Regions from separate parts of the Lysinibacillus sp. RS11 genome, predicted to be linked through region 2. Evidence: riboswitches for the same ligand, from Rfam matches in the RefSeq annotation. Region 2 holds a riboswitch; each other region holds the start of a gene.
What was found. Region 2 has a riboswitch for cobalamin ahead of AB9L17_RS23170 (hypothetical protein). Riboswitches for the same ligand answer to the same signal wherever they lie in the genome.
Positions count from the first base shown of each region.

Region 1 (10,198 bases), 1.6 Mb from region 2:
TTTCATGAGGCTTTAAATTTGGATATTTTGATTTTAATAGGGACGCCACACCTGCAACAACAGGAGAAGCCATCGATGTCCCACTAAATTTTACATAGGAAGATCCTTTTTTCTCATCATGAACTGTACTGTATACTTCTTCACCTGGAGCTACTAGGTCAACCGATGGGCCATAGTTTGAATAGCTTGATAGTTTGTTTCTATCATTCGTAGAACCTACGCTAATAACGCCTTCGTAAGAAGCAGGGAAGGAGTAATTATCTGTCGATTCATTACCAGCAGCCGCTACAACGGTAATTCCTTGATCAATCGCTTTCTGAACAGCATCTTTCATTAGTGGAGATTGTCCATACCCACCAAGACTCATGTTAATAACATCAGCGCCTTGCTCAATAGCGTAAAGGATACCTTGTGCAATGACGAAATCATTGGCTCCAGCTTTTCCGTTGAATACATCAATTGGAAGAATCTTGGCATTTGGATTAATCCCATGTCCTCCCACAGCATTATCTTTTGCCGCAGCAATAATTCCTGCTACGTGTGTTCCGTGATCACCAGTATTAGTAGTATTGGCAGGTGCTGCTGCATTATAAGGTGGAAGCACTTGAGATTTTAGATCTGGATGTTTAAAATCCACACCAGAATCGATAACCGCTACTTTTACTTCGTTATTGCCTGCTAATTCTAGGGCCTTATCAATTTCAAGTAAGTTTAAATGATACATATCATTTTTCTTTGGGTCTCCGCCATTGCCAAAGGAATGATACATGTAACTTGGGGAAACATTTTTAACCCCTTTTTGATTTGCATAATATGAAACTGCTTTTTCTAAAGTTACTCCTTTGTTAAGTTGGATAACATCGTAACCTAATGAAGGAATAGAGCGGATTACTTTTGCGCCAATTTTTTTATGGACATTCTTATCAAGACCAGAATGCTTGACGATAATTGTATCCTTACTAATCCATTCTTTGTGATTCTTTTCTGCTTGTTTCTGATTGCTAGCTACTTTCACTGACTCTGGGTTCTTCTCTGCTTTTTGCGGTGCTTCAGCAAAGGCAGAAGCAGTAGGGACCATTAGTGCAGCAGATGCTACTATAGCAAATGATTTCTTTTTCCAGTTCTTCAACTGTATTACCTCCTTGAGTGTTTAATATAAGTCACATCTATACTAATACGGATGAATGATAGAAAAGTTTCGTAAATAAGGTGTTATTTTTCCAAAAGTACCAATCTATATTTTTCCTTTATGTAAAATCTATGGATCATCACCATAACGTGTGGTTGATTTCCGTTCCGACTGAGGACGTGGCGTTCTTAGACTGAGTTCCTCTATTTCAGTAAATGATTAGAATATATTAACAATTAACCACATCCGTATTTATCTCACAACCTTCAGAGGTGGGAGTCTTCTACTGAATGAAGATAAAAGGCATACGTCTTAATAAATGTCATCCACAACTTTTGGTGATGAGCCTAAAAACACAACTATAGTCCAAGAAATGTTACATCCTTAAAACATCGTCTTAAAGCTGCTCAATAAGTCTTTGTAAATCTTCCTTCGAACGAGGCATTGTAATGTTTTTGTCAAATAGTTTCTTATTTTGCAAGGCAATCGCCATTTCAAAGACCCATGGGCGTTCGAGATGGGCCCGTTCAAGCAATTGCTCTTGAAAGAACAACTCAACAGGGTCCCCATTATAAATGATTTTTCCAGCTTCCATCACGATTATTTGGTCTGCCCATTCATAAGCTAATGGGATATCATGCGTTGCCAGTAAAATAGTCCGTTCACCATTCTCTAATTTAGCTAAATACTGTAAAACTTGTGCAGCATAATAATTATCAAGTCCAGCAGTTGGTTCATCTAATAATAAAACAGATGGTTCCATCGCTAGTACTCCAGCCATTGCAACACGTTTTTTCTGGCCAACACTTAAAAAATGGATCGGTTTATCGAGTAATGATTCAACTTCAGTTTGAGCAACAGCCCATGCAATTTTCTCTTCAATTTTTTCTGTTGTCCAACCAAGGTTTAAAGGTCCAAACGCAATATCTTGCATAACAGTACCTGAAAAAAGCTGGTTGTCTGCATCCTGAAAAACAATACCAACCTGTTGGCGCAATTCTTTTAATGCTTTTCTATTATAGTTAAGTTCTTCGCCACAAAAGGATATACTTCCAGTGGTAGGCTTTAAAATGCCATTTAAATGCTGAAATAAAGTCGATTTCCCAGCTCCATTATGACCAAGTAAAGCGATTTTTTTTCCCTTTGGAATTTGGAGTGTCATATCTGTCAAAGCATGGGTTCCATCTGCATAAGCGTAGGATAATTGTTTTAGTTCAAAGTATAAATCTGTCATCAGAAAAAACCTCCATAAATGATAAGGGAAATAAAAATAACAGCCATACCTAGCCAGTTTTTCATGCAATAGGTACAATTCTCCTGCCAATAGACAGTTTCTCCACCGCGTGCTTGCATTGCATTGTTTAGTTCACGACTTCGCTGGAACATCTCGGCAAATAAAGCTGCAATTAGCATTGAAATTGAGCGTAGCCATTGCATAGGGGAGCGGTAACCTAATCGAGCCTGCTGGGCAAGATGGATTTTTTGCATACTGTCTAAAAAAATAAAAATAAATCGATACGTTAGTTCCACTAACTCTACAAATAAAGTGGGAAGTCGCCATAGTCGTAGAACATAGCAGATCGATTGTACTGATGTTGTAAGAATTAAAAAATACAAACAGCTAATGCTACCAAGGACGATGAAAAAAAGCTGCTGGGCTGTTTCTATACTCGCGCGCCCTACAAAAATTGTCCAACCATTAATAGAAAATGACCAAATATGGGTAGGAAGCGTGCTTGTTGATGGGGCTATAGAAATTAATATGGATACTAAACTAGAAAGTAAAAAAAATCCCGGTAGTAATAGAAGTTTTGCATAATATTTAACTGGGATTTTTGCGCTTAAAATGGTAAAAGCACTCATTACAATAAATGTAATGAGTGAAATTCGTTCATCTCTCATGATAAGCGACAATAATAGTAGTCCTAAGGATAACGTCATTTTTTCTAGCGGATGAACAGACGCTAGCTTATTCAAATAAGCATACTTATCAATGAGTAACATATCGTTTAACCTTCTTTATGTTTGCCGCGCATAAAGCCGATGAAATAGCCGATAAATCCAGCGCCGATAGCAGCTTGTAGAGCGAATAATAAGCTTTCAATTTCACCACTTGGTGGCTCCCAAATGCTTTCAAACCATGGTTCGTAGTCAGCGTTAATTTCACCAATTGCTGCTTCCGCTTGGCCATCAGCACCCTCAAATTCTGCACCCTTTTGGATAAATAGAGGAATGATAGCTAGAAACACAACAATTGCCAAGAGCAGTAAATTTTTTTTCATTTTAGTGTGCCTCCTTAGCTGAGAAAACACGTAATGCTTTTAGTTCGCTCACATTATATTTTTTCAAGAAATTCATAACAATCACTGTTAAAATTCCTTCACTAACCGCGAGCGGAATTTGTGTTAATGCAAAAATACCAGCAAATTTTGTGAATGATGCCATAAATCCTCCTACTTCAGAAGGGAAGGCAAGAGCTAATTGTACAGATGTAACAACATATGTACCTAAGTCACCAAGCATTGCTGCTAAAAAGACAGCTACTGAAAATGATAGCCCCATTTTTTGTGCGCCTTTAAATACAGAGTAAGCAATAATAGGACCAACAATTGCCATAGAAAATGTATTTGCCCCTAATGTTGTAAGCCCGCCATGTGCTAAAAGTAAAGATTGGAATAATAAAACGATTGTCCCAATCACACTCATGGCTAGTGGCCCAAAAAGAACAGTCCCAAGTCCAACTCCTGTCGGATGCGAGCAGCTCCCCGTTACAGAAGGGATTTTTAAGGCTGATAATACAAAGGCGAAGGCACCGGATAAACCTAGTATCATTTTTGTTTCAGGATTTTCATCAATGGTTTTACGAATAGAGCGTAATCCTAAAATAATAAATGGAATCGATAAGACCCACCAAAAAATCGCCCATTCAATCGGCAAAAAGCCCTCCATGATATGCATAGCAAATGCACGATTTGGCACAAGTAAAAATGCCAACAAGAAATAACTAAGCTTCCAATGTGAGAATTTCAAAATCTCTCCTCCTAACATTATATTTTTCGAATGTAGCGTGCGAACGAAATCAATTTCGCCTTGGCGTAATTGCGTCCGGAGGCTTTATTTCCATTCAGGAGGTGTTTTGGTTATATCTGTAAACATCTACCACCATAAGATGGGGTCTCTTCTGAATGAAAATAAAAAGCACTTCTCCGACTTTGGAAAAGTGCATAGCTAAAAGAGGCAAATAAAATTTTAATCTGCTAAGCCGCACACCTATCCTCGTAGGTTGAAACGATCACATATTTTTCGGCAGGTCTCCTGGCTTTAGTTCAACGTTTTATAGGCCTTCCCATCCTTTGGACAGTGACATGATCTATAAAACTCCCTAGTACAGTGGCGGGACCGCGCCGGACTTGAACCGGCTTCCCTTTTAAGCGAAATGGTATACACTTCGCACCGAAAAAGTATGAAGTTGTGAGATTTCACGACAAAGTGTAACATGAATTTCCACATATATGCCATACTTTTTATAAAAATTTTAGAATTAAAGGTCAATGTCGAAAATTCAGATAAATACAGATAGAAATTTCGCGTTTTCTCTGAATTTTTAATAAAAATGTCACAATTTGAGAAAGAAATATTGAAATTTTTAAAAATTAAGATATGATAGAGACAGTTTTCTATTACATAAAAGATACAATTTCATATAAAACATCAATAAGTGCTTGAATATTTTCGAGATAATAGGGAAATCGGTGAAAATCCGATACAGCCCCCGCTACTGTAATAGCTGATGAAATCGCAAATGCCACTAGTGAAAACTTAGGAAGGCGCGAAAGTAAAAGGAAGCTTAAGTCAGGAAACCTGCTTATTGTGATAAATGCATGCAAACTTTTCGGAGGGAGAAGTTGAAGCGAGAGCGAGTACCTGTATATATTCGTTTTAATTTGGCTTCTACAAAACCTTTATTCTTCGTCTAGAGTAAAGGTTTTTTCTTTTTCCTAAAAGCAAATGAGGGGAGAACAACAATGACAACTTGGAATTTAGAGGGGATGAAAACGCATCTTTTTATTTGCAATGGCAGTAGCTGTATGAAAAAAGATGCAGAGGAAATTACACAGGCAATCCGTGATGAAATACAAATGCAAGCGCTTGATCAGGACATACATACGACTAGGACACGCTGTAATGGTAGATGTAAGGATGCATGTGTTGTTATCGCTTATCCTCAGGGGAATTGGTACCGTGTGCCGACTACAGAGCATGCGCGGGCACTCGTACAAGATTTAAATCATGAAGTATTACAAAATGAGCATGTCTTTACACTGCGTGAAGGTTCGTTACAGCGTACAGCACAAACAACAGCCATTAAAGGCATTGAAAAGGTGAAAGAGGGGTAACAAAATGGCGCAAAAAGGAAAGATTTTCGTAGTTGGTTTTGGACCTGGGGATTTTAAACATATTACGACTCGTGCTGTTGAGGCACTTCAACAAAGTGATATGATCATAGGCTACAAAACATATGTTGAGCTTATTCAGGATTTAGTTAGTGCAAAGTCAATTGTTAGTACTGGTATGACAGAAGAAGTTTCACGTGCACAAGAAGCAGTACGCCAAGCAGAGGCAGGAAGTATCGTATCGGTTATATCGAGCGGTGATGCTGGCGTTTATGGCATGGCAGGCTTAGTATATGAAGTTTTAATTGAACTAGGCTGGACGGAAGCAACTGGTGTTGAGGTAGAGATTGTTCCTGGTATTTCTGCTATCAATTCATGTGCAAGTTTACTAGGTGCTCCGATTATGCATGACGCCTGTACGATTAGTTTAAGTGACCACTTAACACCTTGGAATTTAATTGCAAAGCGAGTAGAAGCAGCGGCAATGGCTGATTTCGTTATTGCTCTTTATAACCCAAAAAGTGGCCGTCGTACGAGACAAATCGTAGAAGCACAACGAATTTTATTAGAATATCGTTCTCCAGATACACCGGTAGGACTTGTGAAAAGTGCGTATCGTGAACGTCAGGAAATTACGATGACAACTTTAGCGGAAATGCTAGAACATGATATTGGCATGCTAACAACTGTTGTTATCGGGAATTCATCAACGTTTTTCTATGACAATAAAATGATTACGCCACGTGGTTATCAGCGTAAATATACACTTGGCGATGAAAAACAACCGTTACGACCACATCAACGTCTAAAAGAAGAAAATGAACCATGGGCAATGAATCAAGAAACAGGGATGGCTCGTAATGATTTTGCGACAGATCCCAATGCCAATCGTATTAAGCCCAGTTTAGCTATAACATCAGAACCAAAGCCTAAAAAAAAGTCATCACTTGAAATGGCGACATCAGCACTAGCAATGGTGAAGGGAACAAGTGCAGTGAGGGTAACACCGAAGCTTGTTCAACAGAAAATTGAATCCATTTTTGAATTAGCTGTGAGTCCAGGAGTAGCTAATAAGTTCTTTACTCCTCAACAAATGATGACGCTAGCAGAGGTAGTTGGTGAAGAAGGAACGATGGAGTATACACCAGACCATCAAATTCATCTGAAAATTCCGACGACTGATCCTGCAGTGATTACAGCAAAGCTTCGAGAAGTTGGCTTTTTACTAGCACCGATTGGTGACGTGCTATCGTTAAAGGCTTGTGATTTCTGCTATGGAGAAAAGACTGATTCGATTCCTTATGCAGAAGAGATTCAAGAAAAGCTTGGCGGTATGTCGTTACCGAAAACGTTGAATATAGGTTTTAACGGCTGTGGTATGGCATGTTATCGAGCGGTATTTGATGATATTGGTATTGTGTATCGCAAAAGTAAGTTTGATGTTTTTATTGGGGCTAAGCCAGTTGGTCGTACAGCACATGCCGCTCAGCCTGTTGTGGAGGGTTTAGAACCTGAGCAACTTATACCGCTGATCACAGATATTATCGAAGAGTATAAAGCAAATGCACATCCGAATGAACGTTTGTTTAAATACTTTAAGCGTGTGAAAAAGATACTTCATTTTACGTATCAGGATATGTCTTCAAAAATAAAAGTTGAGCCAGCTCCGTGCGGCGACTAGTGAGGAGTAATGAGGATGAAAGCAATTTTATTTGTTGGCCATGGGAGCCGTTTAGCAGCAGGAAATGATGAGGTACGTACATTTATCGAGCAAATGACACCTCGTATTGATGATAGTTTTTTAGTAGAAACATGTTTTTTAGAGTTTGCCTCGCCAAACATTGAAGAAGGTATTACGAATTGTGTCAAGAAGGGCGCTACTGAGGTACATGTTATTCCGATTATTCTGCTTCATGCGGGACATTCAAAACTGCATATTCCTGCAGAAATCGAGCATGCGCGTGAGCATTATCCAAATATTACATTCACATATGGCCAAACTATTGGTGTGCATGAAGAAATATTTGCGATTCTAGAAGACCGCCTAACAGAGATTGGCTTTAATGCGGAAGAAGAACATAAGGATACTGCCATTTTATTAATTGCACGAGGCGGCAGTGACCCATATGCGAATGGTGATTTTTATAAAATTACACGTTTGCTATGGGAAAAACTACCTGTACAGTACGTAGAAAGCGCCTTTATGGGAGTAACAGATCCTCGTGTTGAAGAAGGCATTGAGCGCTGTGTAAAACTTGGTGCTAAAAAAATTATTATGCTACCGTACTTTTTATTCACAGGTATCCTAATGGAACGCATGAATGGTATGTGCAAGCAATTTAACGAGAAATATCCGGATTGTGATATTCAAATCGCTAACTATTTTGGCTATCATGAGCGTTTGCAAAATGTGTTATTAGAGCGTATTGAGCAAGCTGTGAATGGTACATCAACAGGTATGCAAGATTTAGAAAACTATCGTGCTTATGCGGCGGTACATGGACATGCGCATCATCATCACCATCATGACCACGATCATGGGCACGACCACCATCACCACGATGATCACGACCATGACCATCATCACGACCACCACCATGAAGAGGAGCCAGTGAAATGATTTTCATGTTAGCGGGGACGAGTGATGCAAGGAATTTAGCACTAGAATTACAGTCAGCAGGTTATGTTGTGACAGCTACAGTCGTTACTGAATCAGCCGCTTCAAGCCTTGCAGAAGTGGGTCTGCCTCATTTAGTCGGTCGATTAACAGCTGAAGAAATGGCGACAATCATCACAGAGCAAGGGTATCGTTTAGTTGTAGATGCCTCTCATCCATTTGCTGAGGAAGCTTCAAAAAATGCTATGGCTGCAGCTGAGCAAGCAAATGTACCATATATTCGCTATGAACGAGCACAGGAGCATTATTCACACCCACTAATTACGGTTGTGAAAGATTATGAGGAGGCTGCTCACTTAGCAGCGGAAAAACGTGGTGTCATCATGTTAACGACGGGCAGTAAAACACTTGCAACATTTACAAAAGTATTACATGGCTTAGACAATACACGAGTAATTGCGCGTATGCTTCCTCGACTCGATAATATGGAAAAATGTGAAGCACTTGGTGTGGCACAAAGAGATATCGTTGCGATACAAGGTCCGTTTTCAAAGGAATTAAACGAAGCGCTTTTCCGTCAATATGATGTGACATTGATGATCACAAAAGAAAGCGGCAAGGTTGGTTCTGTGGATGAAAAGCTAGATGCTGCCCTAGCATGTGGCATTGAAACGATTTTAATTGCAAGACCAAATATAAAATACGGACAGCAATACTCTACATTTGAAGATGTATTACAAGCTGTACAAAACACACTTTAGGAGGCAATCCAGATGGACTTTAAAACAGATTTCAAACCATTAACAGTAGACCCAGATAAAATTTACGATTACAGTTTTTCAATTATTGCAGAGGAAATGGGCGAACATAATTTCTCAGAAGACGAGTGGAAAGTAGTACGTCGCATCATTCATGCTTCTGCTGACTTTGAACTAGGACGTAGCGTAATTATTACACCAGGTGCGCTTGAAGCTGGTATTAAATCAATTCTTGCTGGTCGCCATGTCATTGCAGATGTGCAAATGATTGAAAGTGGTTCAGGGAAAAAACGCTTCCAAAAACATGGTGGCGATTTACACTGCTATATTGCAGATGAAGACGTGTCGATTGAAGCGAAAAAACAAAACACTACGCGTGCGATTATTTCTATGCAAAAGGCAGCTAAATTACATGAAGGCGGCATTTATGCAATCGGTAATGCACCGACAGCATTGCTGGAATTAATTCGTTTAATTAAAGAAGGCTTAGCGAAACCAGATTTAATTATCGGTATGCCAGTTGGTTTCGTTTCTGCTGCTGAGTCGAAAGAAGAGTTATTAAAACTAGAAGGTATTCCGTATATTACAAATGTTGGTCGTAAAGGCGGTAGTACAGTGACGGTTGCCGCATTGAATGCTGTTTCACTTTTAGCGGATGAACAGGCGAAAAAATAATGGAGCGGAAGCCTAAAAAGGATCCCAAGGACATGCGTCACGGTTATACAACGGGAGCCTGTGCAACTGCAGTAACGAAGGCTGCATTACTGGCCTTAATTACAAATGAAGAGCAAGAAACAAGTACAATTCATTTGCCGATTGGGCGAGATGCAACCTTTACGATAGAAAAATGTACATTTAAAAATAATGCTGTAAGTTGTGAAACGATTAAAGATGCTGGTGATGACCCTGATGCAACACATAAGGCACTTATTATTGGTACAGTGAGCTGGGCTGATACACCTGGCATTCATTTAGACGGAGGGATTGGTGTCGGGCGCGTAACAAAGCCCGGCTTACCAGTGCCTGTTGGAGAAGCAGCGATTAATCCTGTGCCAAGGAAGATGATTCATAGTACTGTACAGGGTGTGCTTAACGATTTTGAAATTGACAGAGGCGTCAATGTAGTGATTTCAGTACCTGAAGGTGAGGAAATTGCAAAGAAAACGTTAAATGGGCGACTTGGTATTATTGGAGGCATCTCCATTTTAGGCACAAGGGGAACCGTCGTGCCTTTTTCGAGTTCCGCTTATATGGCAAGTATCGTTCAAGCTATTAGTGTTGCAAAGGCAGCTGGCTGTGA
Region 1 covers NZ_CP168124.1:2,892,637-2,902,834, reverse strand. Annotated here, with positions in the region: gene AB9L17_RS14925 (S8 family peptidase) at 1-1,129, opposite strand, end outside; gene AB9L17_RS14920 (energy-coupling factor ABC transporter ATP-binding protein) at 1,527-2,363, opposite strand; gene cbiQ (cobalt ECF transporter T component CbiQ) at 2,363-3,133, opposite strand; gene AB9L17_RS14910 (energy-coupling factor ABC transporter substrate-binding protein) at 3,139-3,411, opposite strand; gene AB9L17_RS14905 (energy-coupling factor ABC transporter permease) at 3,413-4,159, opposite strand; cobalamin riboswitch at 4,418-4,603, opposite strand; cobalamin riboswitch at 4,829-5,012, shown strand; gene AB9L17_RS14900 ((2Fe-2S) ferredoxin domain-containing protein) at 5,155-5,526, shown strand; gene cobJ (precorrin-3B C(17)-methyltransferase) at 5,531-7,204, shown strand; gene AB9L17_RS14890 (sirohydrochlorin chelatase) at 7,220-8,143, shown strand; gene cobK (precorrin-6A reductase) at 8,140-8,901, shown strand; gene AB9L17_RS14880 (precorrin-8X methylmutase) at 8,914-9,573, shown strand; gene AB9L17_RS14875 (cobalt-precorrin-5B (C(1))-methyltransferase) at 9,573-10,198, shown strand, end outside.
Region 1: another riboswitch for cobalamin. It lies ahead of AB9L17_RS14905 (energy-coupling factor ABC transporter permease); the one in region 2 lies ahead of AB9L17_RS23170 (hypothetical protein).

Region 2 (10,198 bases):
TCTGTAGCACTTTTAGCAATCTCACAATTTATTCACGATTCATACGCCGTTTACTTAAATACAGCTGCATACATAGGTTTATTTTTGTGTGCTATTCTGTTAGTTCGGCTTTCTATTCAAGCGTTACGTTCTATGAAGCAATAGGTAGGGGAGATGTTCCCTTACCTTTTTTTATGTTCAAAACGTCGTCGAGAAATATTACAAAAACATTACAAATTAGTGAGCGAATCTAATAGGAAAGTAGCTGAAAATGATATTTTGTAGAAAGAAACGGTATTTTGTAGAATATTTTAGATTTTACACGAATGTTACAAATATATTTCGAGTTTTACTAAACGATTAAATAGGTGTGAAATAGTATAAAAGTTGTGCTGATAATGCTAAACTTTAAAAGGCTAATATAAATATAAGAAATTACAAAATAAATCGTTCAATTGATTACATTAAAACTCCAAGAGCGAAATTGACTAATGAAGGGAAAGAAGTAACGTGGGTAAGCGCAATAAATGGCGTAAGTCGATGGTGCTAGCATTAGCGCTAGCTGGTGGCTTATTATTTAACACAGTTCAACCGACAGAAGTGCACGCAGAAGAAACATCTCAACAAATGATTGATAAGAAAGCTAAAATAGATACAGAAGTTAAAAAGCTACAAGAAGAATTAACAAATTTACAAAAAGAGATCGATGAAAAAGTAAAAGTATTTAACAAAGTACAAACAGATATTAAAGACGTTGATGCAGATATTACAGAAACTGAAAAGCGTATTGAGCAACGTTCTAAAATTTTAAGTGAGCGTATGGCTGCGTATCAAGCGCAAGATGACACTGTGGGTGTTTACTTAAACGTTGTTCTTGAATCAAAAAGCTTTGCAGATTTAATGGACCGTGTCGTAGCGGTAAAAACATTAATGGATGCTGACCAAGAATTAGTAGATCAACAAGAAGCAGATAAGGCTAACTTAGAGAAACAAAAAGCAACATTAGATGAAAAACAAAAAGAGCTTCAAAAGCAATTCCAAGAGCTTCAACAAAAGGAAAGCGAAATGGAAGTAAAAAAAGCTGAAAACGAAGCGAAATCTCTTGCATTAAAGGCAGAAATTGCAACGAAACAAGAAGAAGAACGTTTAGAAGCAGAACGTAAAAAAGCAGAGGAAGAAGCAGCTCGTTTACGTGCGCTTCAAGCAGTTACTCCAGTTGTACAAGCAACAAACGGCAATGGTAACGATAATAGCAATAGTAACAATGAAAACAATGATAGCGATGGTAAAAAAGGTAATTCACAAAAAGTCGTTGTTGGGTCTGGCGCAGGCACTGCATCTTCAGGTGATGCTATTTCCACTGCGAAGCAATTCCTAGGCTCTAGCTATGTTTGGGGCGGCAATAACCCATCGACAGGATTTGACTGCTCAGGTCTTGTACAATGGTCTTACAAGCAAGCAGGTGTATCTTTACCACGTACAGCATCACAACAATATTCAGCAACACAACGTATTTCAGCAAGTGAAGCTCGTGTAGGTGACTTAGTATTCTTCAGCTATGGTTCAGGTGTAGCGCATGTTGGCATTTACTTAGGTAACAACACGATGATTGACGCTCAAAATAAGGGTGTTGTCATTGAGTCACTTGACTGGTGGAACCAATATTTAGTAGGCTTCGGTCGTGTTCAATAAGCCTTACATTATATAGACGTTTGAAATGACAAAAAAGTCATCTTTGTAAAGAAAAAATACAAAGATGACTTTTTTTGTTTAGGGGATGATTGAATTGATGTTTATATAAAATGCTATATTTTAAAATTCAGCTTGATAATACCTGTTTCTTTTAATGCAATAAAGAAAATAATGACAAAAGGTCCTGCGAGTAAACCGATCACACCAAATAACTGAAGACCAATAAACATGGCAATTAATGTAGGTAAAGTTGATAAACCGATATGGTGACCCATTAATTTAGGCTCGACTACTCGACGAATAATGAGTAAAATAGCAGCTAGTATGAATAATTTTACAGCTATAGATATATTTCCTACTAACAGGTGATAAAGCCCCCATGGTGCCAAAATAATAATAGAACCGAGGAAAGGAATAATATCAATTAGCCATATAATAATTGTCATCGTTATCGCGTATTTTGGTTGGATTAGTAATAGCCCAATAAGTGTGACGCCCCCAATAATAAAGCTAACGAGTAAATGTGCCTTCATATATCCGAAAATAGCATCCTTTAAACGATTCGCGACGATTTTTAATTTATTTGCAGTGCTAGGCTTTAAATATTTATAGGTGATTTGTTTTAACTTGGGTAAATCTAGCATAAATAAAAATAGAGCAATCGTATAAACGAGAAGACTGATAAATAGGCTTGGGATTTCAGCAAAGAAGGCTGTAACTTTAGTATAATTAAAAAAGTTTAAAAAAGATTCTTCGATTTTCTTTATGAAATCCATTGTTGTACTTTGAAGCGAGGCACTTACTTCAGGAGGGAAGTCTTCTGTGTATTTAGAAATGTTTTCTTGCATACTAAGCCACATTTCTGATAGTTTTGAAATATAATAGGGAGCTTGCTTTGAAATTGAAATTATTTGCGACATAAGTTGTGTAATAGTAAAATAGCAAATAATGGAAATTAAAATAACGCTCACTATATAAATAAACGCAACTGCAATTTTCCGAGACATTTTCCATCGCCGTTTAAAGAACATAACAATTGGCTCTAAAAAAAATGCAGTAACACCAGCTAATATAACGGGAACGGAAACTGGGATAATAAAATATGCAGCTACAATTAAAGTAATAATCATAATCATTCTAAAAATCAGTTTCCTAGAATTAATTTTATTCATAAACTCACCTTCTTTGCGCAAAGTAAGTTAAGTGTACCATAAAACATAAAAATATTATTACGGTCTGAAACAATAAAGGTAGGGATGAATCATGGAAAAAAAGATTATGCAACTTTTTAGTAATTTAACAGAACGTGACAGCGATATTCAATATGAATCTTACGAAGAATTGATGAAAATAATGCAGGAACCAGTTGATTGGACATATGCAGTTTGGGAACAACTTGTTCAGGCTCTTACATACAAAAATGGGCATGTTCGTGCAAGCGCGGCACAAATTTTATGCGCATTGGCAGCAAAAAGTGATCCAGAAGAGAGAGTATTAGAGGATTTCTTAAAGATTTGGGCAGTGACCTATGATGAAAAAACAGAAACGGCGAGACATACTTTGCAGGCAATTTGGAAAATAGGTTTAGCGGGGAAAGTACAAAAAGATTTAGTCGTTTCATATTTGGCAAAAAGATTTCAAACATGCTTAGACGAAAAACAACCGGCATTAATGCGCTATGATATTATTGTATCTTTTAAAAAGCTATTTGATGAAACGAAAGACCCGAAGCTACTAAAAATTGCGGAGCGTTTAATTGCGGAAGAAAAAGATGTTAAATACAAAAAGAAATATATGAAAGCCATCCATTAAAGACGTGGAATGGCTATTTGTTTTGTGAAAATTCTTTCGCTAATAGAGAAATAGTTTATAATATATCAGGCGTGCTGAGTAGGAAAATATAGGTTTATTATTGACCGATAATATGATTTTTTGTGGCTGTTTCACTATTGTATGCCTATTTTTAAGGTCCATCGGCATAACATAGGGTTGATTTCGTCTGTACTGAATGAAGATTAAATGACATACGTCTAAACAAATGTCATTCGCAACTTTTGGTGATGAACATGATGAACCATGTTTAACTGATTGTGGCAGAAAATTACATATTCTAATCAATTAATATTGTTAATCAACATTCCTGACAATTTAGGGAAAAAGGGAGTTAAACAATGAGTATTTATAATTATTTAGTTAAGAAGCCAAACGGTGAGATACTATCAATGGAAACTTATCGAGGAAAAACGCTGTTAATTGTTAATACAGCAAACAAGTGCCGTTTTACATATCAATTTGAAGACTTGCAAAAAATGTATGATAAATATGGGAAGGATAATTTTGTCGTTTTAGGTTTTCCTTGTGATCAATTTGATAACCAAAATCCTGAAGATGGCGAACAAACTACACACCTATGCAAAATCAACTATGGGGTAACATTCCCGATTTTTGAACTCGTGCAGGTAAACGGAGATGCGACACATCCATTATTCAATTATTTAAAGCACGAGATAGACTATCGTGAATTTGGCAAGGCAAGTATGCAGGAAAAAATGTTAGCAGAAGCAATTATCCAAATTGCACCTAGTTTTTTAGACGGTCGTAATATTCGCTGGAACTTTACAAAATTTTTAATAGATACAAATGGTAAAACAGTTGCCCGCTTTGAACCGACAGATTCACAGCTTGATGTTGAGCAAGCTATTGAAAAAATTTTATAAAACTTTGAATCAATACTTGGATCTGTTCTTGATTAAAGAAGTATGCTGATGAAAGTACATATTGTGGAGGGAGGATACGTTTGCAGAGAGCGTTTCACCACAGAATGTGCAGTCAAGTTGAAGGGGCATACTTCAAATGTCTTGAATTTAGATTAGAGAATGATTTTGTATAGCTATGTAGAAATAGGCTTACTGTTGTTCGTATTCATTTGTTTTCCGTTCATTTCAAAGCTATTTTTTCCTATCAATATGTGTTAAACTGCTTTACAAGTGAATTATTTTTGCAAAATAAAGGTGTTAACAAGCATAATTGGGAATTCGGTGAAAGACCGAAGCTGTTTCCGCAACTGTAAGTACAGGAATCATAAAGATATACCTTTGTCGAAATATCGGATGGGCAGGTTTTTATGACTCATAACATGATTGGATGTACAAGCCAGGAGACCGACCTTTATTTGAACGTATAGATGCTCTTCGGAAGCTAGGAGGATATGCGGCAAATACATAGGCTTTGTCGTGTCTATGCGACACTATTTATGCTATTTTCGTCGTCCCTTAGGAGTAGGGGCGACGTTTTTTTATGTATACTCACTATTAGTAAGAATTTTTCACGAAGGAAAGCGGGGACTAGAGTTGAAAAAAGATGCACGTTATTCTTGTTATCCATTTATGCGTGAAAAGGCATCAACAGTAGATTTTGAAATTCGAACAGATAGTCTTACAACACATATGGGTGTCGCTTTAGTAGCAGTAAATAAAGAGACAGTAAGGGTAGTGGCAGATGATTTATTAGCTATTTTGCCAATGGCTTACCATGTTAATGGCTCCGTCCGAGGGAAATTAGCAGTAACTGAAGATGACTTAGCGTGGCTTAGTGATCGTTATGATTTTTATGTTAGTCATGTGAAAGATGAGATTCAGAATTTTGTATTACCACAAGGAACAGAGGCTGCTGCTGCATTACATGTATGTCGTAGTGAGTCGAAAAAATCATACCGTATTTTACACAAAGTTTCTGAGGAACGGGAAGTACCAGCTATTCTGTTTGATTATATAGGATTACTAGCCAATGTATTTTTTGTTATGGCTGTCTATATGAATCAGCGCGCTGGTATTGCTGAAATACCGTTTATTAGTAAGTCATACCCAATGAAAAAGAAAAAGGAGAATCAATGAAATGAAGAAATTGTTTAATCTACAATGGCTTTCTGTATTAATGTTAGCACTCGTATTAGTAGGCTGCGGCACAAAAGAGGATGCTAACAAAGACACTTTTTCTAAGGACGAGCAACAAACTGAGAGCACAAGCTATAAAGTTACGGATGATCGTGGTGTAGAAGTAGCGTTTGATGCAGTACCTAAAACTATTGTTTCATTACAACCAAGTAATACAGAAATTTTGTTTGCCCTAGGTGTTGGTGATAAAATCGTCGGTGCAACAGAGTATGATACGTATCCAGAAGAAGCGCAAAAAATTGAGCGCGTCTCTACTGCTGCAACTTTCAATAGTGAGCGTATTTTAGCGTTAAAGCCAGATGTTGTTATTGCCTATACAACTGGTGGTGATGATGAAAACTTAAATGCTCTAAAAACTCTTGAAGATGCAGGAATTAAAGTTTTTGCTATCAAATCAGCTGCTTCATTTGATGATGTTTACGGGGATATCCAACAAATTGCATCTGTTATGGGGATTGAAGATAAAGGCGAAAAGTTAAACGAAGATATTAAAGCTAAAATTGCGGAAGTCCAGGCAAAAGTCAAAGATGTAAAAGAACCAAAAAATATTTACTTAGAAATTAGTCCAAAGCCAGACATCTATACAGCTGGTTCTGATACATTCCAACAAGAGATTTTAAATGCTGCTAATGTGAAAAATGTATTTGCTGACGTTCAAAGCTGGGCAAAGGTATCTGAGGAAGATGTCATTGCGAAAAATCCAGAAGTCATTTTAACAACAGTAAGCTATGTAGAAAACTCAGTGGGAGAAATTCTTGCACGTGATGGATGGAATTCAATCACAGCCATTCAAAACAAAGCGGTTTATTATATAGATACTGATATTTCGAACCGTCCAGGTCCACGTATTGGTGAAGCTGTTGAGCTAGTAGCAAAAGCAGCATATCCTGAGTTATTTAAATAATCTATATTGAAAAGTATTTTAGAGCTGTCCTTTATCCAGGGCAGCTTTTTTTGATGTTGGTCGAATCTAATGATCATTGTACAGGTGTTTCGCTTCGATGAAGAAGTGCTCGAATAGAACCATACATCACTCGGCTTGAGACTAGCTGGTGACATTTCCTAGTGTGAAAATTGGTATTATAGCGAATTGTTTTATAGAATATAAATAAGAATGTTTATTAATAGAGGGAGGTGCAGTAAATGAAACAGTTTGATATGAAGATTATTCCGTTTGAGGCTGTTCATAATTTTCGTGATATGGGTGGATATAAGACGAGAGATGGGCGTTCAGTAAAGAATGGCTTGTTTTATCGTTCAGCGGCGCTTGGCAAAATGACGAAAGCAGATAAGGAGCTTTTTGGAACGCTAGGTGTGAAAACAATTTTCGATTATCGCGACAACCATGAGGCACAAAATAATCCTAATCCGATCTTCCCGCAAGCTAAATATATTCAAATTCCAGCAAAGGGCAATCATGCTTTTGAGATGCCTACAAACGCTGGAAAAAAAGATTTTTATAAGGTTGTAAATCCAGAGATGTTCCGAGAATTTTATGCACAAATGCCTTTTAATAATGCGTCGTTTAAGGAGTTAATGGTAACGATTCAAAACCCTGAAAATTTAGGGCTTGTACATCATTGTGCGGTAGGAAAGGATCGAACAGGTATCGGTGGTGCACTTATTTTGCTCGCTTTAGATGTGCCTGAGGAAACAATCATGGAGGACTATTTAGTTACAAATATACATTTACGGTCCTTGGTAGAACAGATGGCTCAGGCAATTCAGCAAGATTATAATGATCGAGAATTACAGCAATTTTATGCATTAATGTCTGCCCGTGAGGATTATTTACAGGCGGCATTTGATGCAATGGATAACCGATTTGGCTCAAAGACAGCATTTTTAGAGCAAGAATTTGGTCTAACAAAAGAAAAGCGTGAGCAATTGCAGGCGTATTGCTTAACTTAGTAGGCAACCCTTTCACACGGTCTTGTGAAAGGGATTTTTTTGTGAAGTGTTAATCTTTTTGATAATAAATACTAAAACTCTTTACAGCCTAATAATCTATGATAAGATACTATTATTTTATGACGCGTATAGGAGAAGTGAAACGTATTGGCAGATCCATTAAGAGAAAGTGAGAGAAAAGAGACTAATAAGTTAAGTTTGTTTCATTTAACGTGGCCGATATTTTTAGAAGTATTTTTATTTATGTTGATGGGACTAGCCGATACTTTTATGCTCAGTGCTTTATCAGATAATGCTGTATCAGGGGTGGGTGCTGCCAATCAATATATTCATATTGCCATTTTAATACTTGAAGTAGTTGGTAATGGTGCTTCAATTGTTGTGTCGCAATATTTAGGCTCAAGGCGTTTTTTGGAAGCTGCGAAGATATCCGCTTTAGCAGTAACGATGAATTTGATCGTTGGACTCGTGATGAGTATTTTATTTTTCTTCTTTTCAAGTCATTTAATGACGATGATGAACTTGCAGGGGGAAGTGCTTCAATACGCACAAAGCTATTTAGCTATTATCGGAAGTTTTATTTTTTTACAGGCAATTATAAATGCGTTAGCAGCGATTATCCGTGTACATGGTAGGACAAAGCAAACGATGTATGTATCACTAGGTATGAATGTGCTGCATGTTGTATTAAATTACGGTTTAATTTTTGGTAACTTAGGATTACCGGAGCTAGGTGTAAAAGGTGCAGCTATTTCCTCAGTTATAAGTCGTGGATTAGCAGTTCTTGTGTTTTTCTGGCTGTTGTATCAAGTTATGGAAGTAAGGTTGAAGCTAGATTATTATTTCGAGTATTCAAAGGAATATGTTCGAAAAATATTAAATATAGGCTTGCCGTCTGCATTTGAACAAGTTCTTTATCAGTTTTGTCAGATTGTCTTCCTATATTATGCAACGTACTTAGGCTCAGAGACGCTTGCAGCAAGACAATATGCCATGAATATTTCGATGTTTACGTATTTGTTTGCGATTGCAATCGGTACAGGAACAGCTATTATTATTGGGCGTTATGTTGGTGCTGGTAAAAAGGATGAAGCTTATCAGCAGCTTTGGTTAAGTGTGCGTGCAGCTTTTATCTTTACGATCATTATGGTTGCAGTTGTGACAATATTCCGGAAGCAACTTATGCACGTTTTTACTGATAATCCAGAGGTAATAGCCATCGGAGCATCTGTGCTAGCATTAAGTATTCTGCTTGAGACAGGCCGTACAATGAATATTGTGGTTATTAACTCTTTGCGTGCCTCAGGGGATGCGAGATTTCCAGTGAAAATAGGTTTTTTATCGATGGTTTGTATGAGCCTTCCACTCGGTTACTTGTTCGTTTTTGTTTTAGATTGGGGCTTAGTAGGTATTTGGCTAGCGATTTCGGCAGATGAATGGATGCGAGCCATTATTGTATACTTTAGATGGAGAAGTCGTAAGTGGGAGCGTTTCGCACTTGTTTCACCTACAGAACAGAAGGAGGTAAATTAATGGGGGCACTTTCAAAAAGAGCTGCAGGGGCAGCCTTAATGGATGAAAATATAACGCTTTTCGCTTGTCCAATATGTCAAGAGTCAATAGGTGTTTTTGAACAGGGAAGACTAGTATGTTCCTCAAATCATTCATTTGATATTGCCAAGCAGGGCTATGTCAATATGCTGACACATGGTGCTATTTCTAAGTACAGTAAAGAACTCTTTGAATCTCGAAAAGCGGTTATTGATAGTGGGATCTATGATTTAGTAGAAGATAAGATTGGGGAGCTAATTGCTAATGCAGAAACCGTGCTTGATACAGGATGTGGTGAAGGTTCACATTTAGCACGTATTATGGCGAAGAAACAAGGGATTGGCATTGGTATTGATATAGCAAAAGAAGGCATACTTGCTGCAGCTCGACATTATCCAGAGCAAATTTGGTGTGTTGGTGATTTAGCGAAAAGTCCATTTGCAAGATCAAGCTTCGATGCCATATTAAATATTTTATCTCCTGCCAATTACGAAGAATTTAAACGTCTATTAACTCAGAATGGTTGTGTTGTTAAGGTTGTGCCTCAAAGTGGGTACTTACATGAGCTTCGAGCACAATTGTATGCGGATTCTACCAAAGAGTCATATTCGAATGAACAAATAGTTGCTCGTTTTAAAGACAGCTTTGCCGATGTTAGTGTAGAGCGTATTACTTATACGGTACCGCTTGCTACTGAGCTTGTACCGGCATTGCTTGAAATGACACCAATGGGCTGGCATAAAAAAGAGGAAGCCAATATCCAATTAGAAGAAATTACGATTGATGTGGATGTATTAGTGGGAAGGGTTTAACTTATTTCAGCAGATGCAGGCGGATGTCACGGAATTCGGAAAGGAATTCACAAAGGATGTTAGCCTAAAATCATCGTATCCATACGATAACGGCTAACTGACCTACATCGGTAATAACGCCACGTCCTGTGGCATTACCGAAATGACCGACATCGTGTCTGCCTTCGTGCACGCCTAAGCACAAAGCCGAATCTGGACGTAATTATGCCGAAGCATAATTGATTTATTTCACATGCAATTGCAGTACATGGACATTTTCGATTACAATGGGAGTAACTATTGAATAAGGTAGGAATAAAA
Region 2 covers NZ_CP168124.1:4,493,272-4,503,469, reverse strand. Annotated here, with positions in the region: gene AB9L17_RS23195 (ABC1 kinase family protein) at 1-144, shown strand, start outside; gene AB9L17_RS23190 (NlpC/P60 family protein) at 490-1,671, shown strand; gene ytvI (sporulation integral membrane protein YtvI) at 1,785-2,843, opposite strand; gene AB9L17_RS23180 (hypothetical protein) at 2,935-3,483, shown strand; gene AB9L17_RS23175 (glutathione peroxidase) at 3,843-4,388, shown strand; cobalamin riboswitch at 4,664-4,855, shown strand; gene AB9L17_RS23170 (hypothetical protein) at 5,022-5,564, shown strand; gene AB9L17_RS23165 (ABC transporter substrate-binding protein) at 5,566-6,528, shown strand; gene AB9L17_RS23160 (tyrosine-protein phosphatase) at 6,768-7,535, shown strand; gene AB9L17_RS23155 (MATE family efflux transporter) at 7,683-9,068, shown strand; gene AB9L17_RS23150 (putative RNA methyltransferase) at 9,068-9,898, shown strand.

Region 3 (10,198 bases), 1.7 Mb from region 2:
GTACAGATGATGCCCGTCTGACAATAGAGGTACTGAAAAAAGCGGTTGAATACGGGGCACTTTGTCTAAATTATGCGGAGATGACAGAATTTTTATATCAAAAGAAAAAGCTTGTAGGAGTGCAAGTAAAGGATCATGTGACAGGGAAAATGATAGAAGTGCATGCTGCGCAAATCGTTAATGCTACTGGACCTTGGGTAGATGAGGTCCGTCACAAGGATAAAGTAGCAGACAAAAAGCAATTACGACTCACAAAAGGGGTTCATATTGTCCTTGATCAAAAGGATTTTCCATTAAGGCAAGCAGTATATTTTGATATAGTGGATGGACGCATGGCCTTTGCAATTCCACGTGATGGCAAAACTTATGTAGGAACAACGGATACAGTTTACGAGGGAGACCCAGCACATCCTGTCGCAACCAAAGAGGATGTTGATTATTTAATGGATGCTGCAAAAACTGTTTTTCCAACAGCAAATATTTCAATAGAAACGATTGAATCGTCGTGGGCAGGTGTACGTCCCCTTATTTTTGAAAAAGGAAAGGATCCATCTGAAATTTCACGAAAAGATGAAATATGGACGGCTCCAAGTGGACTAATGACAATCGCAGGTGGCAAATTAACGGGCTACCGCCAAATGGCAGAAACAATCGTTGATAAAATTGTGAAAACACATAGATATAAGCACGCAGGTCCATGTATAACGCGTGAGATATCGCTTTCTGGTGCGAAAGGCCTCAATGCTCTCAATTTCCCTGACTATACAGCGTATAAAGCAAGAGAAGGTGTTCAATATGGTCTTAATTATGATGAAGCGAAGACGCTCGTTCAAAAATATGGCACGAATGTAGATGCGTTGTTTAACCAGGTGAAATATTTGCATGAGCATGGAAGTACGATGCCTCTTGCCTTACATGCAATGTTACTTTATGGCATAGAAGCAGAAATGGTGTACACACCAAGTGATTTCTTTATTCGTCGTACAGGTTTATTATACTTCGATATTGATGCAGTAAAACGTTATAAACAGCAGGTCATTCAAGTTATGCAACAACATTTTCGCTATACAGAGTCACAAAGAAATACTTATATCGCTCAACTAGAGCAAGCTATTTTAGATGCAACAAGTTTTATATAGGAAGGGGTGTAGGTAATGGAGCGCTATATTGAAATGTCAGATGGTCATTTCCTATTTACTCGAACATTCAAGCCGTCGAATCCATGTATTGGTCATATTCATATTTTACATGGTATGGCGGAGCATAGTGGACGTTATGTGAAATTTGCTCGTACTCTTAATGAAGCTGGCTATGCAGTAACAATGCATGATCATCGAGGACATGGAGAAACAGCAGCTTATAATGGCACACTAGGTTTCTTTGCCGAACAAAATGGTTTTGACCGTGTAGTAGAGGATGCTCATGAGGTAGTAACATTAATGCATGTACAATTTGCAGATGTACCTTTGATTTTATTTGGTCATAGTATGGGGTCGTTCATTACTAGAAGATATATTCAATTGTATAGCGAGCAAGTGGATAATGCGATTCTTTGTGGAACAGGGAATGTTACAGCATTGCATAAGATGGGGAATTTAGTAGCAAAAGCATTGGCCAAGCAATTTGGTAAAGAGACGGAGAGCAAAATATTAAATAAGCTCAGCTTTGGTAGTTTTAATAAGCAGTTCCCAAGTTCGAAGACTGCGTATGATTGGTTATGCTCGACAGAGGATGAGGTGCAAAAATATATAGATGATCCATATTGTGGCTTTATCCCAACAAATCAATTTTTTGTGGATTTAACAACGGGTTTTAAGTCGTTAAATCGTAAAAAAGAGATAGCGAATATAAAGAAAGAGTTACCGATATTATTGATAAGTGGTAGCATGGATCCAGTTGGAGAACAAGGTCAAGGCGTATATACTCTGTGGCAGAACAATTTGCAGCAGCGGGCTTACAGGATGTGACGGTTTACTTATTTGAGGATAAGCGTCATGAAATTTTGAACGAAGATAATCAAGAAGCAGTCTATAAAGTTTTATTACGGTGGTTAGAAAAATATGATACAAGATAAAATACAGCGAGCAGAGGTTGTAGCAATCGTAGGACCTACTGCTTCTGGTAAAACGGCACTAAGCATTGAGTTAGCGAAAAAATATAATGGCGAAATCATTAATGGTGACTCCATGCAGATTTATAAAGATTTAGATATTGGTACAGCGAAAATTACGGAAGAAGAGATGGAAGGTGTGCCACATCATTTAATTAGCTTCAAAGAGCCAACGGAACCTTTCTCAGTAGCTGACTATCAAAAATTAGTGCGTGCTAAAATTGCGGAAATTCAAGCACGCGGCAAGCTACCGATTATTGTAGGGGGCTCAGGATTATATGTACAGGCAGTACTCTATGATTTTCAATTTACTGAGGAGCAGGTAGATGAAGTAGCAAGAAAAGCCTATTATGAAGAACTGGAGAAATTAGGTCCAGAGGCTATGCATGCTAAACTTAAAAACCTTGATCCACAAACAGCAGAGACCATTCATCCAAATAATACTCGCCGTGTCATACGTGCGTTAGAAATGATTGAGCTTAGTGGCGTTTCAAAGGCAGCAGAAGCACATAATCGTGGAGAAGTTCCACTTTACAATCATGTGATTATAGGGCTTGGGCAAAATATGTCACGTGAAGAGCTCTATGATCGTATTAACCTTCGCGTTGATATAATGATGGAAAAGGGGCTTTTGGAAGAAGTAAAGGGTTTATGGCAGCAAAATATTCGTGGTGTACAGTCAATCCAAGCAATCGGCTACAAGGAATTATATGATTACCTAGATGGAAAATGTTCTTTAGAAGAAGCTGTTGACAGTTTGAAACAAAATTCTCGCCGCTATGCGAAAAGACAACTAACATATTTCCGCAATAAAATGGATGTTTACTTTCTTAAAAATGAAGAACAACTTTAGTTGATTGATCTCGCCTTATCGTAGATTTTGTTTTTATACTTTTGATAAATTTCTAAAAATTACTAATTGATAAATTGGTAGAACGTGCTAATATAGGAATTAAGAGGTAGGAAGAGAGCAAGGGGGGTATATTTGATGAAATCAATTAACTTGCAAGATACATTCTTGAACCATCTACGTAAAAGCAGTGTTTTTGTTACTGTGTTTCTGTTAAACGGATTCCAGTTAAAAGGGACTGTGAAATCCTATGATAATTTTACAGTGTTATTAGTAGATGTTGAAAGTAAACAGCATCTTATTTACAAACACGCTATTTCCACATTTGTTCCAGCAAAGCAAGTCGATTTTTTAGAGACAGAAGAATAGAAACATTAGAGTAAAACAGTTAGTGTTCATGACACTAGCTGTTTTTTTGCCTTCAGGCTATAATGTAAAAGGAAATCGATATATTGGAGGACTACACAGATGAAAACGATGGAGACAACAGAAATATTAGAACTATTAGATGCGAACGAAGATCTATACATTATTGATGTTCGTGAAGATGATGAGGTAGCACAAGGTATGATTCCTGGTGCTCAACATATTGCTCTTGGGACAATCCCTGATCGCATAAATGAATTAGATGCTTCAAAGCCATACATTATCGTTTGCAAGGCTGGCGCTCGTTCAGCAAATGCATGCTCATACTTAGAAGCTCAAGGGTTTGACGTGACAAACCTTGAAGGCGGCATGCTTGCATATGATGGAGAGTTAGAATTTAAATAATGACATACTTTAAAGAGAAAGAGCCTATTAATATTTGCTCTTTCTTTTTTCTTGTTCTTATTTTTTAGTGAGTTCATGATGAGGCTAAAATTTTATTGTATGGATTATCCTTTTTTTGCTCACGAATCTTTAGGTTATAACTGGCAAAGTTTAAACTAGTATATCTAATGCCTACGTCCATGATGCTTCATTATTATCTCTTACACCTAATGATCCTTATATCGATAGACCACTCGCCCATATCCCATTTAAACCAACTTCCTCTACAACTTTTGCGGAAAGACCGTTATAGGTATCCATTAAAAATTTAAGTGTGTCTGAATATATTTTTTCATTAAAAAATTTTGTTGTTTTTCCGTATATTAGAAACTAATGTTTTGAAATCAAAAAATGGTGTATTGAGAACAATCATAATACTACTTTTCTAGTGTAGTAAATTTAATTATGGGACTCAAAATGAAAAATATGAGATATCGCGTTACCAAGTCTCACCCACCTATGCAAGATAAATCTATTTACATAGAATACAGTAACCTCCATAAGTGGAGAGGACTACACTATCAATACAAAAGAAATGAAAATATCTAACTAAATGAGGTGAGTTTATTGAAAAACGGACTTGGAAAATGGGAACAATGCTTACTTTTAAAACAAAATCCTTTAACAACTAACTGCATGCCAGAATCAATACTTTACAGTCTAGAAAACCTAATCTATTTATTAAATAAGTATGAGTATATTTATGTGAAACATAATAGCGCTGGACAAGGAAGAGCAATTTATAAAGTCTACAAAAGAAAAGATGGACACTATTGTTTTAACGGATTTACCATGCAAGGTGAGGAAATAAGTAAATGTGTAGCAGCAATTGAGGATTTCCACCAAGTTCTACATCCATATGAGAAACAAGGTAGATTAAGCGGAATTTATATTATACAAGAGGGGGTCAAAAGTCTAACCCCTGATGGGAATTCAATATCTATTCGTGTTCATGTTCAAAATCTAAAGGGAAAATGGGTAATTGGTGGGATTTACGGAAGAGTGGCAACTGAGGATCATGGGATTGTCAATTCAAATCGAGGTTCTAAAGCAATATCGATTGAGGAATTATTATCAGGTTATTTGATGATGGATAATACAAAGAAAGATCAAACAATAGATTCTCTAAAAGAGGATTCAATTTTAGTAGCTGAAGTAATAGCATCCCACTTTCCTTGTAGAGAATATGGCATTGATTTTGGAATAAATCTAGAAGGAAAACCTATATTATTCGAAGTAAATACAACGCCAAGCATACGTAGTTTTGCCAAAGTTGATAGGGCGATCTGGAAGAATATTGTTGAGATTAGGAAAATGCAAAATGAAGGCTAAGTTTGAAATGTAGTTATTTTTCATGTTAGTCATCAGCATATTTTTATTCAATAGACATACATCAAAAAATTACTTTCCCTACTATATTTATAGGAAATAAGTTTTAATTGAATCCGTTACTTGTGAACGATTAGGAATTTACCTAGGAAAAATAGATTGTGGTTGAGTAGGCGCGTTATGAATCAATTTTCTATTGGAGAGAAGATTCAGCATGGGCTCAAATTGCCAGCCCTCAGGAACCTAAATTCGCGTACGTTAGATTTATTTGGTTATTCGAAGTGTTAAAAGACTCTTTTACTGGAATTCACTATTTTGGAACGAATGCCAGCAAAGGAATCCCTGGAACAATTTTTCATTTAATTAAATATATTGACACAAAAAACACTTTATCGTAAATTTAAAATAATTGCATAAAAGCATTAGGTGCCCATTGCGGGAGAATAGGGAATAAAGTGAAAAGCTTTAGCGGTCCCACCACTGTAAAAGAGAGTTTCATGGAGAATGCCACTAGCATAGTCTGGGAAGGTTCTATGAAATGTTGAAATTGAGCCAGGAGACCTGCCTAACTGCTGCGTATTATATAGACGATGGAAAAGTCTGTAGTTTATTTGTTATGAAATAAACTACAGGCTTTTTATTTTTTTCTCTAAATCATATCTTCGAGTAATGAGGCAAAAAAGAAAGGGGAAATTTTCATGCAATTATTACAACAGACGATTCAAAACATTCACAGTACTGACCACAAAATGATGGAGCAGGCAAGAGAACGCATAGATGCACTATGCAAGCCTCCTGGAAGTTTGGGAAGACTAGAAACCCTTGCTGTGCAACTATCTGGGATTACAAGAGAACTATTTCCTGCGATTGATAATAAAGCGATTATTGTGTGTGCCGCAGATCATGGTGTTTGTGATGAAGGGGTGACATCTAATCCACAAAATGTGACGGTCTTTCAAACATTAAATTTTCCTAGAGGTGGAACTGGTGTCTGTGCTATCGCAAGAATCACAGATGCTAAAATTGTCACAGTAGACGTTGGCGTAAAAGAAGATATTCCGCATGATGCTGGTGTTATCCTAAAAAAAATTAAATATGGAACGGACAATATGGCAAAAGGTCCTGCCATGTCAAGGGAAGAAGCCATTCAATCTATTGAAGTAGGAATTGAAGTAGCTACCGAAGAAATAGCAAAAGGGGCGAATGTACTCGGGACAGGTGAAATGGGGATTGGAAATACAACACCGAGTGCTGCAATATTATCGGTTCTTCGTGCATGTCATCCGATTGAAGTGACAGGGGTCGGTGCAGGTGTTGGGCCAGGTGGAATCGACCATAAAATAGAAGTTATTCATAATGCTATTACATTAAACAAACCAAATCGTGATGATGCTATTGACATTCTTGCAAAAGTTGGTGGTTTAGAAATAGGTGCTATGGCTGGAGTTGTACTCGCTGCAGCTGCAAATCGCAAGCCTGTTGTGATTGATGGCTTCATTTCTACTATTGCTGCACTTATTGCATACGAACTCGAACCAAAAGTAAAAGACTATATCATTCCTTCTCATGCTTCCGAAGAACCAGGTGCTAAAATTGCTGCTGAAATGCTCGGAGTTGAACCGATGTTGCAGATGAATATGCGATTGGGCGAAGGCTCTGGTGCAGCTTTAGCGTTTCCTATTTTGGACGCAGCATGTTCCATGATGAAAAACATGACAACATTAGAGGAAGCTATTCTGCTGTTAGAAAAGTAATTAAATATTATGAGATTCTAAAAACAAGTTCTTATGAAAGTAGTTACTCAGCAAGCAAAAAGTTTACTTAGGGTAACATACTATTTCTATTAGGATATATTGTTTCTAGGCGCTGCTACACATAAACAAAAGTTATAGTTAAAGGATTTAAAATCTGCTATTGATAAAAAATAAGAGGCTGGGACAGAACTCGATTATTTTGAAAAATAGCGAAAACAGGTAATAACCTTTTCGCTTCAATGAGTAGAGTGTTCCTTCCTAAATCAAAAAAATGTTAGACCGAAATCGATCTAACATTTTTTCTTTCTGTCCCAGCCTCTTGTTGTTATACGGTGATGTAAGGAAACTTAGCTATGCCCGCTGCAATTTCCGCAACGGTAAACGCCATTTCTTCATATATGAAAGAACTCTTAGTGCAGTAATTACACCAAATAATACATATAAATAGATATCCCCTGAAAATAATCCAAGCCCAATAATAAGTCCAGCTAGTGCTGCCCAAACACCATAGACTTCATCACGGAGAATTAATGGTTGTCGTCTAGCTAATAAATCTCGAACAATTCCACCGCCTGACCCTGTTAAGACAGCAGCTACAATAACTGCACTAATGGGCATGTCGAGCTTCACGGCATAGAGAGCACCCTGAATTGCAAATGCCGATAAACCGATAGCATCAGTGAAATTGCCCCAGCGATGCCAATGTTGGATGAGTCGATGTGGAAATAAGAAAAAAATTGTAATGGCTGCAATGGCAATTTGGAACATCATATCCTGTCCCCACAGTGTTGTTACAGGCAAACCTATGAGCAAATTTCGTATAGCTCCTCCGCCAAAAGCGGTTACAATCCCGAGTATATATACACCGAATAAATCGTATTCTTCCTCCATTGCAATGATTGCCCCAGAAATAGCGAAGGCAATTGTTCCAATAATACTAAAAACCTCCCAAGCCAACCCTTTCACTCCCTATATGAATAAATCTTTTTGATTAGTTGCAAACCCTTTTTGTAGCGTAGAAGTTTTTGCTAAGAAAAGTATCAACTTATGCTTTGGAATTATCAGATATTAAATATCCTATTATAGTAGGACATAATAGATGAAGTCCGCAATTTAGATTAGCGTAAAATGCAATTAGAAACAATAGCAAGTTTTGCAGGCAAGCATACAAATTGTTAAGATAGGATTTGAACAAATGTGAAATGGAGAAGAATATAATGACTTTTACAACAAATTTAATGGAAGAAACACTAGCATTAGCAGCTAAAATAGAAGAAAAGGTGCGTCCTTTTCATGCAAAGGTAGAAGACATGGCATTCTTCAACCAACAAAAAGTGCTTGCTGCGTTTAGAAAGCATCAAGTAAGTGATTATCATCTGCATCCGTCTAATGGTTATGGCTATGATGATGAGGGGCGTGACAATCTAGAACGTGTTTATGCAGAGGTCTTTGGAGCGGAGGCTGCCATCGTACGTCCGCAAATTATTTCAGGTACACATGCAATTACGCTTAGTTTATTCGGAGTATTACGTCCTGGTGACGAATTACTTTATATTTCGGGTCAGCCGTATGATACATTGCAATCAATAGTCGATGGTGGCGATAAGGATACTGGCTCCTTAAAAGATTATAAAATCGGTTATAGCCATGTAGATTTAATCAATAATCAAGAGATCGATTGGGAGGGCGTTGCAGCTGCAATTACACCAAACACAAAAATGATTGCTATCCAACGTTCGAAGGGCTATGCAACACGCCCATCCTTTACCATTTCACAAATTGCAGACATGTGTGCAAAAATCCGTGAATTAGCGCCAAATGCCGTTATTTTCGTTGATAATTGCTACGGTGAATTTGTGGAGGCACAGGAACCGACCGAGGTTGGGGCTGATTTAATGGCAGGTTCGCTCATTAAAAATCCTGGTGGAGGCTTGGCGAAAATTGGTGGTTATATTGCGGGTCGTGCAGATTTAGTTGAGAAATGTGCTTATCGTATGACATCACCAGGTATTGGTGCTGAGGCAGGAGCAACATTAAACACGCTTGGTGATTTCTATCAAGGATTTTTCCTTGCACCACATGTTGTATCTCAAGCATTAAAAGGTGCCATTTTCACAGCTGCTATGCTAGGGGAAATTGGGATGAATACATCACCAAGGTATGATGCTAATCGTACAGATTTAATTCAATCGGTTTCTTTCCAAACCGCGGAACAAATGATTGCGTTTTGTCGTGAAATTCAAGCAAACTCACCAATTAATGCGCATTACGCACCAGAGCCAGCGTACATGCCTGGCTATGAGGATGATGTCATCATGGCAGCTGGAACATTTATTCAAGGTTCAAGTATTGAGCTTACAGCAGACGGTCCTATTCGTCCGCCGTTTACAGCATTTATTCAAGGTGGGTTAACATATGAGCACGTAAAATTTGCTATTTGTAGTGCTGTACAAAAAATCCAAAAATAGGAGATGAAAAAACTATTCAATACTTTCGTTTTGAATAGTTTTTTACAATTTTTCATCAATTCGAAAAAAATATTTTAATTGATGTAAGGAAACCTTACATGACTGGTTGACAGTGTAAAATTTTCGTTATATGATTAGCGGGTATTGGAGGGACTTAAATGAGTCGTGAAATTAGACGAACTATGCCGTTATTATCCATGAATATTGTGATGCAATTGACTGAGCTTTCGGCACGTCAAATTCGTTATTATGAAGAACACCATTTAATTGAGCCGCACCGAACAGAAGGCAACCGTCGAATGTTTTCATTAAATGACGTCGACATACTGCTTGAAATTAAAGATTACTTAGAACAAGGTATGAATATGGCGAAGATTAAAAAACTATTCGCTAAAAAGAATGATGCTGTTGCAACAGAAGAACCAAATTTAAGTGATTCAGAATTACGTCGCATTATGCGTGAAGAAATGCGTCAAGCACAGCGCATGCAAAAATCTTCCATCAGACAAGGGGATTTATCTCGATTCTATTAATTAAAGTAAACGTACGCTTCTGGTAACAGTTTAGATTATTTTAATAGGGTAGGGTAATAATAAAAGCTAGACAATTTATAGGAGTGTGGAAAACTGTGGGTAAATACACAAAAGAGGACATTAAACGTCTTATCGAGGAAAAAAACGTAAACTTTATTCGATTACAATTTACGGATATTCTTGGCACAATTAAAAACGTTGAGATTCCTGTAAGCCAATTAGACAAAGCGCTAGAAAATAAAATGATGTTTGATGGCTCATCCATTGAAGGCTTTGTTCGTATCGAAGAATCGGACATGTATTTACATCCTGATTTAGATTCTTTCGTAGTGTTCCCTTGGACT
Region 3 covers NZ_CP168124.1:1,283,686-1,293,883, forward strand. Annotated here, with positions in the region: gene AB9L17_RS06225 (glycerol-3-phosphate dehydrogenase/oxidase) at 1-1,139, shown strand, start outside; partial or broken gene AB9L17_RS06230 (alpha/beta fold hydrolase) at 1,155-2,074, shown strand; gene miaA (tRNA (adenosine(37)-N6)-dimethylallyltransferase MiaA) at 2,061-2,963, shown strand; gene hfq (RNA chaperone Hfq) at 3,099-3,329, shown strand; gene AB9L17_RS06245 (rhodanese-like domain-containing protein) at 3,429-3,731, shown strand; gene AB9L17_RS06250 (YheC/YheD family protein) at 4,338-5,102, shown strand; cobalamin riboswitch at 5,507-5,682, shown strand; gene cobT (nicotinate-nucleotide--dimethylbenzimidazole phosphoribosyltransferase) at 5,798-6,853, shown strand; gene AB9L17_RS06260 (trimeric intracellular cation channel family protein) at 7,205-7,810, opposite strand; gene AB9L17_RS06265 (aminotransferase class I/II-fold pyridoxal phosphate-dependent enzyme) at 8,071-9,321, shown strand; gene AB9L17_RS06270 (MerR family transcriptional regulator) at 9,480-9,854, shown strand; gene glnA (type I glutamate--ammonia ligase) at 9,950-10,198, shown strand, end outside.
Region 3: another riboswitch for cobalamin. It lies ahead of cobT (nicotinate-nucleotide--dimethylbenzimidazole phosphoribosyltransferase); the one in region 2 lies ahead of AB9L17_RS23170 (hypothetical protein).